2 regions of the Streptococcus vulneris genome follow, and region 1 is predicted to be linked to the other one. Evidence: riboswitches for the same ligand, from Rfam matches in the RefSeq annotation. Region 1 holds a riboswitch; the other holds the start of a gene.

Evidence for each region. A riboswitch is a leader RNA that binds a small molecule or an ion and turns the genes downstream of it on or off. The one in region 1 is predicted to bind thiamine pyrophosphate.
Region 2: another riboswitch for thiamine pyrophosphate. It lies ahead of KUA57_RS02315 (thiamine-binding protein); the one in region 1 lies ahead of thiD (bifunctional hydroxymethylpyrimidine kinase/phosphomethylpyrimidine kinase).

Annotation. Positions count from the first base shown of each region.
Region 1 covers NZ_JAHUZC010000012.1:42,984-51,088, forward strand. The annotation lists gene spxB (pyruvate oxidase) at 1-76, opposite strand, end outside; gene KUA57_RS08235 (heavy metal translocating P-type ATPase) at 289-2,532, opposite strand; gene KUA57_RS08240 (cupredoxin domain-containing protein) at 2,542-2,913, opposite strand; gene KUA57_RS08245 (CopY/TcrY family copper transport repressor) at 2,924-3,319, opposite strand; TPP riboswitch at 3,503-3,600, shown strand; gene thiD (bifunctional hydroxymethylpyrimidine kinase/phosphomethylpyrimidine kinase) at 3,684-4,475, shown strand; gene thiE (thiamine phosphate synthase) at 4,635-5,267, opposite strand; gene thiM (hydroxyethylthiazole kinase) at 5,260-6,063, opposite strand; gene thiW (energy coupling factor transporter S component ThiW) at 6,063-6,587, opposite strand; gene tenA (thiaminase II) at 6,592-7,284, opposite strand; gene KUA57_RS08275 (energy-coupling factor transporter transmembrane component T) at 7,295-7,945, opposite strand; gene KUA57_RS08280 (ATP-binding cassette domain-containing protein) at 7,947-8,105, opposite strand, start outside.
Region 2 covers NZ_JAHUZC010000002.1:55,296-63,400, forward strand. The annotation lists gene KUA57_RS02300 (SH3 domain-containing protein) at 1-99, shown strand, start outside; gene KUA57_RS02305 (SIALI-17 repeat-containing surface protein) at 405-3,539, shown strand; gene polA (DNA polymerase I) at 3,657-6,290, shown strand; TPP riboswitch at 6,393-6,495, shown strand; gene KUA57_RS02315 (thiamine-binding protein) at 6,564-6,854, shown strand; gene KUA57_RS02320 (ABC transporter permease) at 6,817-7,575, shown strand; gene KUA57_RS02325 (ABC transporter substrate-binding protein) at 7,615-8,105, shown strand, end outside.

The DNA of each region.
Region 1 (8,105 bases):
CGTAGATTGTGTCTACGCCCCATGTTTTCAATACATTAAGCATTGCTGCAGATGCAGTAATTTTCCCTTGAGTCATAATGATAACTCTCCTTCAAATATTTTTAAATCTACTAAAAAAGGTTTCATATAGTTTTTGAAAACGTTTCAGTAAATTTTTACAATACTAATTTATCACATTTATTTTGACTTTACTAAGAATCTGCTCAGAAGTTTTTATTCTCTATTACAGTACAGTTTGAAAACGTTTTTAGCTTCTGTTTTATAATAAAAAAGCGAGCAAGCCCGCTTTTAGTCTATTTTACTAAAGTTTAGTAAGAGTGAACTAGTCAGAACAGATACAGAACTAAAGGCCATGGCTAGACCAGCTAGTTCTGGATTGAGGGCCAGTCCAACACCAGAAAAGACTCCTGCTGCAATCGGAATTCCGGCGACATTGTAGATAAAGGCCCAGAAAAGATTGAGCAGAATTCGATTAAAGGTTTTCTTACTCATGTCAAAGGCACGAACCACTCCTAGGAGGTTATTAGTTGTCAACACCAAATCTGCTGACTCGATGGCAATATCTGTTCCAGCTCCCATAGCAATCCCCACATCTGCTACACTGAGGGCAGGAGCGTCATTGATACCGTCACCAACAAAGGCTACTTTTCCAGTCACTTGTAGTTTATGGATTTCATGGGCTTTTTCTTCTGGTAAGACACCTGCAATGACCTCTTCGATTCCGATCTGATCGGCAATAGCACGCGCCACACCTGCATTGTCTCCTGTTAGCATGACTGTTTTAAGGCCTCGTTTTTTCAACTGACTGATGGCTAGCTTAGCATTTTCCTTAGGGATATCTTGCAAAGCAAGCAAGCCTTTGATTTCATTGTCCACAGCCAAAAACACAACTGTCTTAGCTTCTTTTTCCAGTTCTTCTAGTTTTTCTTGATAAGTGCTAGAAATGTTCATGCCATCCAGCATTTTAGCATTTCCAAGCAGAACTTGTTTTCCATTGATTTGCCCTGAAACACCTTTTCCGTGCCAGGCTTGGAAATTTTCAACAGTTTGAAGCTCAAGTCCAGCTTCACTCGCTCGTTTCACAACGGCTTCAGCCAGTGGGTGTTGAGAAGCTTCTTCCAAGGAAGCTGCCAATCCAAGCACTTCTACTTCGTCACCGATGATATCTGTGACCACAGGTTTCCCTTCAGTTAAAGTCCCTGTTTTATCAAAGACAATGGTTTGGACTTTCTGGATTTCCTGTAGAACCGTTCCATTTTTGAGGAGAACTCCCATCTTGGCACTGCGACCTGTCCCCACCATAAGGGCTGTCGGTGTTGCAAGTCCCAATGCACAAGGGCAGGCAATAATCAGAACTGCTACTCCATAGAGAAGCGAAGACACAAAGCTCGCTCCAAGCACAACTACACTATCCCTGAGCAAGACGAACCAAACCCAAAAGGTCACAATCCCTAAAATGACAACTGCTGGGACAAAAATCCCTGAAATTTTATCCGTCAAGTCCTGAATCGGCGCACGACTTGTCTGAGCTTTCTTCACAAAATCCACAATCTGAGCCAAAACAGTCTCTGAACCAACTTTTTCTGCTCTAAAAACAAGTGTTCCACTATTATTGATGGTTGAACCAATGACGGTATCTCCAACTGTCTTGTCCACAGGCAGACTCTCACCTGTCACCATAGACTCATCAATACTAGAGATACCTTCTACTACGACACCATCAACCGCAATCTTTTCACCGGGACGCACTCGAATCAGGTCACCTACCTTGACTTGCTCCAAAGGGACTTGAACATAGTTATCCTCACGCAAGACTTCTGCAGTTTTAGCTTGCAAGTCAAGTAATTTCTCCACAGCTTGGGAAGTATTTTTCCGCATTTTCTCCTCAAAAACGGCTCCCATAAGAACGAAGAAGAAGATAAATGCAGCACTTTCAAAGTAAACGGGGAGGCCAGCGAAGAGGGCAACTAAGCTATAGAAATAGGCCACTAGGGTTCCCAGAGCAACCAAGGTATCCATGTTGGCATTGTGCTTTTTAAAACTAGCCCAAGCACTTTGGATATAAGGACCACCTGCTACTAGCATAATCGGTGTTGTGGCTAAAAAGGTGCCCCAACGCATGACTTGGTGACTAATTCCTCCTGTCGACATCCCAATCATGAGGATCACAAGAGGCACAGTAAAGATACTAGTAATCCAAAAACGCTGGAGGAGTGATAGAGATTTTCGAGTCTTCTCAACAACTGTATAACTTCCCTTTTGCATCTTCATACCACAAGAAAATTCATGTTGACCTAATTCTTGAGGTGTAAAACGAATGACTTTCTCCTCATCTACGCCGATTGGCTCTAAGATGCCTTCTTCTTCAAACAGAATTTCCTTGTAACAGTTTGAAGGAGTTGCTCGATGAAAGGTAATCTCAGCTGGAATCCCTTTTTGAAGCTGTATATGAGCTGGATGGTAGCCTTTGTCTGCCGTGATACGGATTTTTTGAACACCATTTTCAAGACTTGCTTTTACAATTTCAGTCATATCATTCTCCTATTCTACAATCATCTTGCCGTGCATCATATTCATGCCACAAGAGAAACCATACTCTCCAGCCTGCTCAGGCGTGATTTCCACTACATACTCTTCACCCATTGGCAGGTTCGCATGTACACCAAAATCTGGAAAAACAATTTGGTCCAGACAGGGTGAAGGGTCCTTGCGGTCAAAGACAATGCGGGCTGGCACTGATTTCTTGAGGATAATCAACTCAGGCGTATAGCCCCCCATGACCTCCACTCGAATCTCTTGGTAGCCGTTTTTTTGCTGGGCTTTTTGTCCAGATTTTTCAGGCTTTTTGAAAAACCAAAACAAGATAAAGGCGATAAGGGTAATACAAACAATGGTTACAATACTATTTAACATGACGTCTCCTTTACATACAATTACATTTTACTTCTGTCACAGCGCTTGATTTCTTCTCAGAAATCACAGCTTCCAAGTCTTCCAAGTCATCCTTAGTAAAATCACATTCAGCAATCAAATCAGCCAACAAGTTCTTAATCCTACGGGAACAAACCTTGTCCTTGATATCTTGGACAAGCAAGTCTCGGCTTTGGTCTAGAGTTAAAAGCGCCGAATAAACAAAGAACTTGCCTTCTTTTTTCCTTGTCAAACACTCTTTCTCAACCAAACGAGCCAAAAGAGTTTGAATGGTTGACTTGGACCAGTCGAACCGCTCCGCCAGAACCCTTATCAAATCCGTACTAGTCTGCTCTCCTTGCATCCAAATAATCTTCATGACCTGCCATTCTGCATCTGAAATCTGCATAATCACACCTCCTAAATCTACATTTGTCGATTACAATTGTTAGTATACTCCTAAAATCTACATTTGTCAACTATGAAATTAATCTTTTCTTTGAAAATTTGAATTTTAACCATTTGATAAAGGATTTTCAGTCAAATCTTACTATATAAACTATAAAAATATGCTATACTAAAGAAAAAAGAAAACAACCACTAGGGGTGCGTAAAGCTGAGATTAACAACTGTTAGACCCTTTGACTCAATCTAGGTAATGCTAGCTGATGGAAGTGGAAATGATAATGGGGACTAGCAGTCTTCTATTGCCTTCCTGAAACGGACTAGCTTGTTCTTAAGAATACAAACTTCAGTTGGTTGGGAGGTTTTAGATGACTTATTTACCCGTTGCTTTGACCATTGCAGGGACTGACCCTAGTGGCGGTGCTGGCATTATGGCTGATTTAAAGTCATTCCAAGCTAGAGATGTCTATGGAATGGCCGTTGTGACCAGTCTTGTCGCTCAAAATACCAAAGGCGTTCAATTGATCGAGCACGTTTCTCCTCAAATGTTGAAATCCCAATTGGAGAGTGTCTTTTCGGATATCAAGCCTCAGGCTGTAAAAACTGGCATGTTGGCGACTACTGAAATTATGGAAATCATCCAGCCCTATCTTAAAGAGCTGGATTGTCCCTATGTTCTTGACCCTGTTATGGTCGCTACTAGTGGAGACACTCTGATTGATACCAGTGCCAGAACTTACCTAAAAACAAACCTACTTCCCCTTGCAACCATTATCACTCCGAATCTTCCTGAGGCAGAAGAGATTGTTGGTTTTTCAATCCATGATCCTGAAGACATGCAGCGTGCTGGTCGCCTGATTTTAAAAGAATTTGGTCCTCAGTCTGTTGTTATTAAAGGTGGGCATCTCGAAGGCGGTGCCAAGGATTTCCTCTTTACCAAGGAGGACCAATTTGTCTGGGAAAGTCCACGAATTCAAACCTGTCATACACATGGTACTGGATGTACCTTTGCTGCAGTGATTACTGCTGAACTAGCCAAGGGGAAAACCCTCTATCAAGCAGTCGATAAAGCCAAGGCCTTTATCACGAAAGCCATCCAAGATGCCCCTCAACTCGGTCATGGTTCTGGCCCAGTCAACCATACAAGCTTTAAAGATTAAAAAAACTCTCTAGTTCCCACTTTAAGGGAATTAGAGAGTTTTTATACTCTTCGAAAATCTCTTCAAACTAGGTCAGCTTTATCAGCAACCTCAAAGCTGTGATTTGAGAAACCTGCGGCTAGCTTCCTAGTTTACTCTTTGATTTTCATTGAGTATTAATTAGAAAATAATATCATCCAACTTTTTTAAAAAAGCTTGTGTTTTTGCCTCTATATCTTCTGCCTGCATCAGATCGCGTACGACTGCTACTCCAGCTATACCCGTGCCGATAAGTTGGTCAATGTTCTCTGATGTCAAGCCGCCAATGGCAACTACTGGAATGGCAACCCTTTGGCAAATTGTCTTCAAGGTTGAAATCAGAGTGATGGGTGCATTTTCCTTGGTCGTAGTCGGGAAAATGGCTCCTGTCCCCAAGTAATCTGCTCCCCCTTCTTCTGCCTCGAGGGCTCTTTTTACAGTTTTAGCTGTGACACCGAGGATTTTTTCAGGACCTAGGACTTTGCGGGCAACCGAAACTGGTAGTTCATCGTCTCCAATATGCAGACCAGCAGCATCAACCGCAAGACAAACATCCAAACGATCATCGATTATCAAGGGTACCTGATAGGCATCTGTTATTTCCTTGACTTGTTTTGCCAGTTGATAATATTGATTGGTTGTGAGATTTTTTTCTCGCAATTGGACTATGGTAACCCCTGAAAGGCAAGCCCTCTCAATCTTTTCAAGAAAGCTTTCCAAGGAATCTTGGTAGCGATTGGTTACCAGATACAGTCTAAGCGCCTCTCTATTCATAAACATCTCCTTTGATAGCATCTAGCCAGTTTTCATCTCTTTTGAGGAGCGAAAGCTGATTGAGTACTTGGTAACGAAAATCTTCCAATCCCATTCCTTGAACAACTATTCTCTCAGCGGAGATATTAAGATAAGAGACCGCTAGACACGAAGCTATAAAGCCAGTCCTTCCTTGGCTGAGAAAAACGGCGGTCAAGGCTCCAACCAAGTCTCCTGTCCCTGTTATCCAGTCTAATTCTGCACAGCCATTTCCCAGTACAGCGACCTGATTCTTCGAAACGATGAGGTCCTTGGGGCCTGTGACTAAGAATGACATACCTGGATAAAGCTGACACCAGTCTTTCAAGACTTGAAGTAAATCCTCAGTTTCTTGATCTTTAGCACTCGCATCAACCCCAACTCCATGGTGCTTTAAACCAACAAGACTTCGGATTTCTGACATATTTCCTTTAAGGACCATAGGCTTGTATTCTAAAAGATCTCTGACTAAGCTCTTACGAATGGATGAAGCCGTTACGCCAACCGCATCTACTACCATTGGGAGACCAGCTTGAGCTGCATAAGAAGCTGCCATACGGATTGCTTTTTCCTTCTCAGCTGACAAGTGCCCCAAATTGATGAAGAGTGCCTGGCTTTGCTTAGTAAAATCGAGAACCTCACGAGGGTCATCTGCCATGACAGGTTTACATCCCAGAGCCAAAATCCCATTTGCCAGCATTTCACAAGAAATTTCATTGGTAATACAGTGAATGAGGGAAGTCGTTCCCAGAGGAAAAGGATTTGTCAATTCCTGCATCAGTTTATCCTTTCATCAAAGAAATATCCCTGCACTTTTTTAAAGAATTCCTGCTTGATTAAAAATCGAAAGGCAATAAAGGAAATCGCTGTGCCAATCAAGGTTGCTCCGAAAAATCGAGGAGTGTAGATAAACCAGCTAAGCTTAGCGGCCGATCCTGTAAAGAGTACCATAACAGGATAGGAAACAATAGAACCAATAATACCTGTTCCCAAAATTTCTCCCAAGGCAGAAAAGTAAAATTTTCGACCATACTTATAAAAGAGACCTGCTAGAAGGGCTCCAAAAGTCGCTCCTGTTAGAGCTAAAGGCGGAATTCCTTGAGTCGTCATACGGATAAAGGCTGTCACTGTAGCCATAGCCAAGGCATAAACAGGTCCCATCATGATTCCTGCTAGAATATTAACTACACTGGACATCGGTGCCATTCCCTCAATCCGAAAGATAGGCGTAAGGACTACATCAAGGGCAATCATCATGGATAAAATGGTTAATTTGTGAACTTGCAATTGGTTCTTTCTCATATTTCTATTCTTCTCCTTTTTCTAAAGAGTGTAAATCACTCTTCCATGTCTGGTGTTGGTAGGCCATTTCCCAAAACTTGGCTTCCATGTGAACACTAATGTGGAAGGCATCTAGCATTTTTTTCCTGTCTGTCTCATCACTTTCTCGATAGAGTTGATTAACCAGCGCTCCCTCCTCTCTGATCTGTTGCTCTAACTCATCCGTAATATAAGTTTCAATCCATTGTTGGTAGAGAGGATTTGGTGACGGTCTAAGATTAAGTGATTTGCCTATATCATGATATAGCCAAGGACAAGGCAGCAAGCTGGCAAAAGCAATGCCCAAGTTCGGCTCTGCAAATTGACGATAAATGTGAGAGATATAATGATAGCAGGTTGGAGCGATTGGATGTTGCTCTATTTCCTGATCGCTGATTTCCAATTCCTTGAAAAATTGTTGGCGGATAAATAACTCACCTTCCACTAGACTCTGAGCATTTTGTTTCAAGAGTCTTTTCATCTCTTGGTTTGAAGTCTTATCAGCCAAGAGGTGATAGGCTTCTGAGAAGGCCTTCAAATAGTAGGCATCCTGAATCAAGTAATAGCGGAAAATTGCAGGGTCTAAATTCCCCTCTTGCAACTGTAAAATAAAGGGATGATGAAAAGAAGCCTGCCAAGCTTCCTTGGATAATTCCATCGCAATATCTGTAAATTCCATAATAACTCCTTTATAAAAATAGACTGGTTTGAAGCAATAAAAAGAACAGCAGGTAGATGAATAGTGTCCTTTGAGGAATATAAAAAGTCCGATAGCTATTCTCCACCTGTGCATGTTCGTCATATCCATGCGCCGATAGGGCTCTTAGGTAAAGATGGCGCCATCTAAAGACTGTCATCAGAACCTTGCTGTAAATCAAGGGAGACCAAAAATGCAGTTCTTGACCGCGTAATAAGCAAGCTTCCTTGAGGGACTTGATTTCTTGCTGGATAAGGGGGAAGGAATTGAATACCACAATCAAGGCATAGGCCCAAGAGCGTGATAACCCCTTTTGAGCCAAGTACAAGAGAAGCTCTTTTAGGGAAATAGAGGAAACAAAGACAAGACCAATACAAACGGTCACAAAGGCTCTCGTTCCAAGCATGACTGCCTGCGAAGTATCTCCGTGTAACTGAACTGCCCAGTAGTTGGCCAAGGATGGCAAAATGGCGAGCAGAATCATCCAAGCCAATACTTTAAATCGACGGTAATAGAGCATAAAGAGAATACAAAATGCGACTACCGAAAGATTCAGAGCAATCGAAGGAATGAAGGATGTTTCCAAGGATAAAATCAGCAAGAAGAGACTGATAATCGGTGTCTGGGTTGCTACTTTGACCATACTATCCCACCTCCCCTTGGGTATTGCTACTCTGAGATGTGAGTGGTTTGGTAATTGTCACTTCTTTCACATGACTGAGACCTTGACTAGTCATCTCAATCCAATAATCAACCACAGATATCAAGGGATCTAAACGATGGCTAATGATCAAAAAACTTCT
Region 2 (8,105 bases), on a different contig from region 1:
GTTTCTGGTAAGTGGTATTATTCTTACTCTTCAGGTGAGCTAGCTGTTAATACAATAGTAGACGGTTATACTGTAAATCATAATGGTGAGTGGGTTTAATTTTAAGTAATTGAATCTGAACAGGAGAGAAATCTCCTGTTTTTTTGTTTAAAATAGAGTTTTTATGAAGAATTAAGATATCTGAATTGAATTCAAAACTATAATTTACTATAGAAAATGAAAAGAATGGAAAGAAAGAAAAAAGAAAGCTAGTAAAATATGCTTTACTTTCTTGAGAATTTTCCATGTTTTTGAAATATAATATATCAATAACAAAGTATATATAATATAATGTATACCTTGATTTCACTCAAAAAAAGGTTTATAATGTACATAAATATGATTCTTAAAAAGAGGTACACAAGATGAACAAAAAGAAAATGATTTTAACTAGCTTAGCAAGTGTTGCTGTTTTGGGAGCGGCATTTGTTGCATCTCAACCGTCAGTCGTGAAAGCTGATGGCAAACCAGTAGCTACTCAACCTGCTGGAGATTCTCAGTCTACACCTGCGGCTGAAACTCCAAAAACTGAAGTAGAAAAAGCTAAAGAAGCTGAAAAAGAAGCTAACGCTAAAGTTGATGAAGCTCAAGCAAAAGTAGATACGACAACTACTGCAGCTGATGAAGCAACTACTAAGCTTGAAGCAGAGAAAAAAGAAGCAGCAGAAGCTGATGCTGCAAAAATTAAAGCTGAAGAAGCTAAAAAAACTGCTGCTGATGAACTAGCTGCTGCTAAAGAAAAAGCTGCCGAAGCTGATGTTAAAGCTAAAGAAGAAGCTAAAAAAGAAGAAGACGCTAAAAAAGAAGAGGCTGAAGCTAAAGAAACTTTAACTGAAGCTTTGAAACAAATTCCTGATAACGAATTGCTTGACAAAAAAGCAAAAGAAGAATTATTAAATGCTGTAGAAGCTGGTGATTTAAAAGCTGGTGATTTAAAAGCTGGTGATGTTCTTGCTGAATTAGCAGATGATAACGAAAAAGCTGAAGCTAATAAAGAAACTGAGAAAAAATTAAGAAATAAAGACCAAGCTGCTACTGCTGATGCTGGTGCAACTCAAGCTAACCCTTCAACTAAAGATCAACTTCCAGAAGATATTAAAGCTGGGATTGACAAAGCTGAAAAAGCTGATGCTGCTCGTCCTGCATCAGAAAAACTTCAAGATAAAGCTGATGATTTAGGTGAAAATGTTGATGAGCTTAAAAAAGAAGCGGATGCATTAAAATCTGAAGAAGATAAAAAAGCTGATACATTAACTAAGAGAGATGAAACTCTACAAAAAACTAAAAAAGCTCTTGAAACAGCAAAAGCAAATGGTTCATCTGAAGAAATTGTTAAAATTTTAGAAGATGTTGCTAAAAAAGCAGAAGCAGCTCGTGATGCTGCACAAAATGACTTTGATCAAGCTGCTTTAGATACTAAAGCTGTTGCTGACGAATTAAACAAACTTACTGATGAGTACAACAAAACTCTAGAAGAAGTGAAAGCTGCTAAAGAAAAAGAAGCGAACGAGCCAGCTAAACCAGTAGAAGAAGAGCCAGCTAAACCAGCAGAGAAAACAGAAGCTGAAAAAGCTGCTGAAGCTAAAGCAGAAGCGGATGCTAAAGTTGCTGAATTAGAGAAAAAAGTTGCTGAAGAAGCTAAAAAAGTTGAGGAAGCTACTGCTAAAGCTGAAAAAGAAGCTGCTGACGTAACTGCTGCTCAAACTAAAAAAGAAGAAGCTGAAAAAGCTAAAGCTGACGCAGAAGCTGAATTAGCCAAAGCTAAAGAAGAAGCTGAAAAAGCAAAAGCTAAAGTTGAAGAAGAAGTTAAAAAAGAAGAAGAGGCTAAAAAAGAAGAAGCTGAAACTAAAACAGCTCTTAAAGACGCTTTAGATCAACTTGAAGAAGATGCGATTGCAGAAATTCATAAAGATGCAAGTATAACTGATAAAGAAAAAGCAATAGCTGATAAAAAAGCTGAAATTGGTAAAGAAGCTATTCTAGATGCCGTTGAAAAAGGTGATTTATCTGCTAAAGATATTCTAAAAGAATTAGAAAACGACTATAACACTAGAAACAAAGCTCCTGAAAAAGTTGATGAAACTAAAAAATTAGATGCTGAAGAAGCTAAAAAAATTGATGAAGCTGCTAAAAAAGAAGCTTCTAAACCAATCGTTAAAAAACTTACAGATATTGCTGATGATTTAGCTGAAAAAATTGAAAAATTAACTAAAGAAGCTGATAAAGATAAAGCAGATGCTGCTGAAAAAGCTAAGGCAGTAGAAGAGAAAAATGCTGCCTTAGATAAACAAAAAGAAACCTTAGAAAAAGCTAAAGTTGCTCTTGAAACAGCTAAAACGAATAAAGCTGATCAAGATGTTATCGATAAATTACAAGATGCTGTAACTAAACTAGAAGGTTCTGTCGCTTCTGCTAAAGCTTCTGTTGATGAAGCTCAAGCTAAATTTGACGAAGTTAACGAATCATTACAAGCGCGTAAAAATGCAATCGATACACTAACTGACGATTACAACGCAACTTTAGGTTATATCGAAAACTTAAAAGAAGTTCCTAAAGGTGAAGAACCTAAAGATTTCAGTGGTGGCGTAAGTGATGATGAAGCACCTACTGAGCCTGCTAAGGAAGCAGATGAAGTTCCAACTGTTCCTGATGCTCCAGAATTCACTGGTGGGGTAAATCCTGCTGACGCTCCTTCTGACGATGCTAAACAACCTGACGAAGTACCAACTGCTCCTAATGCTCCAGAATTTAATGGTGGAGTAAATCCTAGTGATTCTCCTTCTGACGATGCTAAACAACCTGACGAAGTACCAACTGTTCCTAATGCTCCTGAATTCACTGGTGGGGTAAATCCTGCTGATGCTCCTACGGCTGAAAATGCTCCAGAGTTTAACGGTGGCGTGAATCCTAGTGATTCTCCTTCTGGAGATAATGAATCTGATTTTACTGGTGGGGTAAATGATGCAACACCTCCTACTGTAGCCGATGCTCCAGAATATACAGGCGGCGTTAATGGTTTAGAAGCAGCAATTAATGAAGTTCCAGAATATAAAGGGGGTGCTAACTTTGTCTTAGCAGCTGTTAACGAAGTTCCAGAATATACAGGACCTTTATCTACAAATGATGAAGACCCTGTAGTGAACAATGTTCCAGCATATGGAGAAACAGGAGCACCAGCTGTAAATAATGTTCCGGCGTATGCAGAAACAGGTGCCCCAGCCGTAAATAATGTTCCAGCGTATGCAGAAACAGGAGCGCCAGCTGTAAACAATGTTCCAGCGTATGCAGAAACAGGAGCCCCAGCCGTAAATAATGTTTCAGACTATAAACTGACAACAGTAGGAACTAAGCAAGATCAGACTTATCAAGCGCCAGCAGCAAAAACAGAAGATAAAAAAGAACTTCCAAATACTGGTGGTAAAGATAATGTTGCAGTTACATCATTAGGATTCCTTGGATTGTTCCTTGGTGCTATTCCATTTGTGAAACGTAAAAACTAATTCATTTCGTAGCTTGAAAGAGGGGGAATAACTTCCTTCTCTTTTTATATTATCTTAGTTTCTCTCAGGGAACTCTTCCTAATGGTATTTTTTGGTGCTTTCCTTTATAATGGGTGTATGGATAAGAAAAAATTATTATTGATTGATGGGTCTTCTGTTGCTTTTCGGGCGTTTTTTGCGCTCTATCAGCAGTTGGACCGTTTTAAGAATGCGGCTGGCTTGCATACCAATGCGATTTATGGCTTTCAGTTGATGTTGAGCCATTTGTTGGAGCGGGTTGAGCCGAGTCATATTTTGGTGGCTTTTGATGCGGGTAAGACGACCTTCCGTACAGAGATGTATGCGGACTATAAGGGTGGTCGGGCTAAGACTCCTGATGAGTTTCGTGAGCAATTTCCCTTCATTCGTGAGTTGCTGGATCATATGGGGATTCGTCATTATGAGTTGGCTCAGTATGAGGCGGATGACATCATTGGGACGCTGGATAAACTAGCTGAGCAGGATGGTTTTGATATTACCATTGTCAGTGGGGACAAGGACTTGATTCAGCTGACGGATGAGCATACGGTGGTTGAGATTTCCAAGAAAGGTGTGGCTGAGTTTGAGGCCTTTACGCCAGAATATCTTATGGAAAAGATGGGCATCACACCGACTCAGTTTATCGATCTCAAGGCGCTCATGGGTGATAAGTCGGATAATATCCCTGGGGTGACCAAAATCGGTGAAAAGACGGGTATCAAGCTCTTGCTGGAGCATGGTTCGCTTGAGGGGATTTATGAAAATATTGATGGGATGAAGGCTTCTAAGATGAAGGAAAATCTCATCCATGATAAGGAACAGGCCTTTTTGTCGAAAACACTGGCGACCATTGATACCAAGGCACCGATTGAGATTGGTTTGGATGATTTGGTCTATAGTGGTCCAGATGTGGAAAATCTTGGGAAATTCTACGATGAGATGGGCTTCAAACAGCTCAAGCAGGCTTTAAATGTGTCGTCAGCTGATGTGACTGAGAGTTTGGACTTTACTATTGTTGACCAAGTCTGTCAAGACATGCTGAATGAAGAATCTATCTTCCATTTTGAGCTTTTTGGTGAGAATTACCATACGGATGATTTGGTTGGATTTGCCTGGTCTTGTGGGGATAAGCTCTATGCTACAGATAAACTTGAACTTTTGCAAGAGCCTATTTTCAAGGATTTTTTAGAAAAAACACATCTGAGAGTTTATGATTTTAAAAAGGCCAAAGTTCTCTTGAATCGTTTTGGTGTAGATTTACAGGCGCCTGCTTTTGATAGCCGTTTGGCTAAATACCTCCTTTCGACTGTGGAGGACAATGAAATTGCGACTATTGCTAGTCTTTATGGTCAGACTTACTTGGTCGATGATGAGACCTTCTACGGTAAGGGTGTCAAGAGAGCCATTCCTGCACGTGAGAAATTCTTGGAGCATTTAGCTCGTAAGCTTGCAGTTTTGGTCGAAACAGAGCCTATTTTGCTTGAAAAACTCAGCGAAAATGGGCAATTAGAGCTTCTTTATGATATGGAGCAACCTCTGGCTTTTGTCCTTGCCAAGATGGAAATTGCTGGGATTACGGTCAAGAAAGAGACCTTGCTTGAGATGCAGGCTGAAAATGAGCTTGTCATTGAAAAACTGACTCAGGAGATTTATGAACTGGCTGGTGAGGAGTTTAATATTAACTCGCCTAAGCAGTTGGGCGTGCTTCTCTTTGAAAAATTGGGACTTCCTCTAGAATACACTAAGAAAACCAAGACAGGTTACTCGACAGCGGTGGATGTCTTGGAGCGTCTAGCTCCTATTGCACCGATTGTTAAGAAAATCCTGGATTACCGTCAGATTGCCAAGATTCAATCTACTTATGTGATTGGCTTGCAGGACTGGATTTTGGCTGATGGCAAGATTCATACTCGCTATGTGCAGGATTTGACCCAGACTGGGCGTCTGTCTAGTGTGGATCCAAACTTGCAAAATATTCCTGTGCGATTGGAACAAGGCCGTCTCATTCGTAAGGCTTTTGTGCCTGAGTGGGAGGATAGTGTACTTCTCAGCTCCGACTATTCACAGATTGAATTGCGTGTTTTGGCGCATATTTCTAAAGACGAGCACTTGATTAAGGCTTTTCAAGAGGGGGCAGATATCCATACTTCGACAGCCATGCGGGTCTTTGGCATTGAGCATCCTGAGGATGTGACTCCAAACGACCGTCGCAATGCCAAGGCAGTCAACTTTGGAGTGGTTTACGGGATTTCCGACTTTGGCTTGTCTAATAATTTGGGCATTAGCCGTAAGGAGGCCAAGGCTTACATTGATACCTACTTTGAACGTTTCCCAGGTATTAAAAACTATATGGATGAAGTGGTGCGTGAGGCGCGTGATAAGGGCTATGTAGAGACCCTCTTCAAGCGTCGTCGTGAGTTGCCGGATATCAATTCGCGTAACTTTAACATTCGTGGTTTTGCTGAGAGAACTGCCATTAACTCACCTATCCAGGGTTCGGCAGCAGATATTCTCAAGATTGCCATGATTCAGCTAGATAAAGCCTTGGTTGCAGGTGGTTATCAGACTAAGATGCTGTTGCAAGTGCACGATGAAATCGTCCTTGAAGTGCCTAAATCGGAACTAGCAGAGATGAAAAAATTGGTCAAACAAACCATGGAAGAAGCCATCCAACTCAGTGTTCCCCTCATCGCAGATGAAAATGAAGGTGCAACCTGGTACGAGGCTAAATAAAAAAGCTATATAGAGTTTGAAGCATTTGTTTTCAAACTCTTTTTCATGTTTTTCTGTAAGCAGTTTCCTTGACATTTTTTTTGTTTTACGCTATCATATGTCCATATAATATATGGGAGTCTGTGTACAGTCTGAGAGGAAGTGTTAAACTTCGACCGCACCTGATCTGGGTAATGCCAGCGTAGGGAACGATACTTAGTCTAATCTTGACCTTTTCCATATATGGTAAAGGTTTTTCTTTTTGTCAAAGGAAAACGAGAAGAGGAGGTTCTTATGAAAGCAAGCATAGCCTTGCAAGTTTTACCCTTGGCACAGGGAATTGATCGGATTGCTGTTATTGATCAGGTCATTGCTTATCTGCAAGCTCAAGAAGTAACTATGGTGGTGACACCATTTGAAACGGTCTTGGAAGGGGAGTTTGATGAGCTCATGCGCATTCTCAAAGAAGCGCTAGAGGTAGCAGGGCAAGAGGCAGACAATGTCTTTGCCAATGTTAAAATAAATGTAGGAGAGATATTAAGTATTGATGAGAAACTTGAAAAGTATACTGAGACGACACATTAGTCTATTGGGCTTTCTAGGAGTCTTGTCAATCTGGCAGCTAGCAGGTTTGCTTAAACTTCTCCCCAAGTTTATCCTGCCGACACCTCTTGAAATTCTCCAGGCCTTTGTTCGTGATAGAGAATTTCTCTGGCACCATAGCTGGGCGACCTTGAGAGTGGCTTTGCTGGGGTTGGTTCTGGGAGTTTTGATTGCCTGTCTCATGGCTGTGCTTATGGATAGTTTGACTTGGCTTAACGATCTGATTTACCCTATGATGGTGGTTGTTCAGACCATTCCGACCATTGCCATAGCTCCTATCCTGGTCTTGTGGCTCGGTTATGGGATTTTACCCAAGATTGTCTTGATTATCTTGACGACTACTTTTCCTATCATCGTTAGCATTTTGGACGGTTTTAGGCATTGTGACAAGGATATGCTGACCTTGTTTAGTCTGATGCGGGCCAAACCTTGGCAAATTCTGTGGCATTTTAAAATCCCAGTCAGCCTGCCTTACTTTTATGCAGGTCTGAGGGTCAGTGTCTCCTACGCCTTCATCACAACAGTGGTATCTGAGTGGTTGGGAGGCTTTGAAGGACTAGGTGTCTACATGATTCAGTCCAAGAAACTGTTTCAGTATGATACCATGTTTGCTATTATTATTCTGGTATCGATTATCAGTCTTCTTGGTATGAAGTTGGTCGATATTAGTGAAAAATATGTTATTAAATGGAAACGTTCATAAGAAAAAGGATGTTTCTGAAAAAGAAAAGAGGAAATTGAAATGAAGAAAACATGGAAAGTGTTTTTAACGCTTGTGACAGCTCTTGTAGCTGTTGTGCTTGTTGCCTGTGGTCAAGGAACTGCTTCTAAGGACAATAAGGAAGCAGAACTCAAGAAGATTGACTTTATCCTAGACTGGACGCCAAATACCAACCACACAGGGCTTTATGTTGCTAAGGAAAAAGGTTATTTCAAAGAAGCTGGAGTGGATGTTGATTTGAAATTGCCACCAGAAGAAAGTTCTTCTGACTTGGTTATCAATGGTAAGGCACCGTTTGCAGTCTATTTCCAAGATTATATGGCTAAAAAATTGGAAAAAGGAGCAGGAATTACTGCCGTTGCAGCTATCGTAGAACACAATACATCAGGAATCATTTCTCGTAAATCTGACAATGTAGCTAGTCCAAAAGACTTGGTTGGTAAGAAATACGGAACTTGGAATGACCCAACTGAACTTGCTATGTTGAAGACCTTGGTAGAATCACAAGGTGG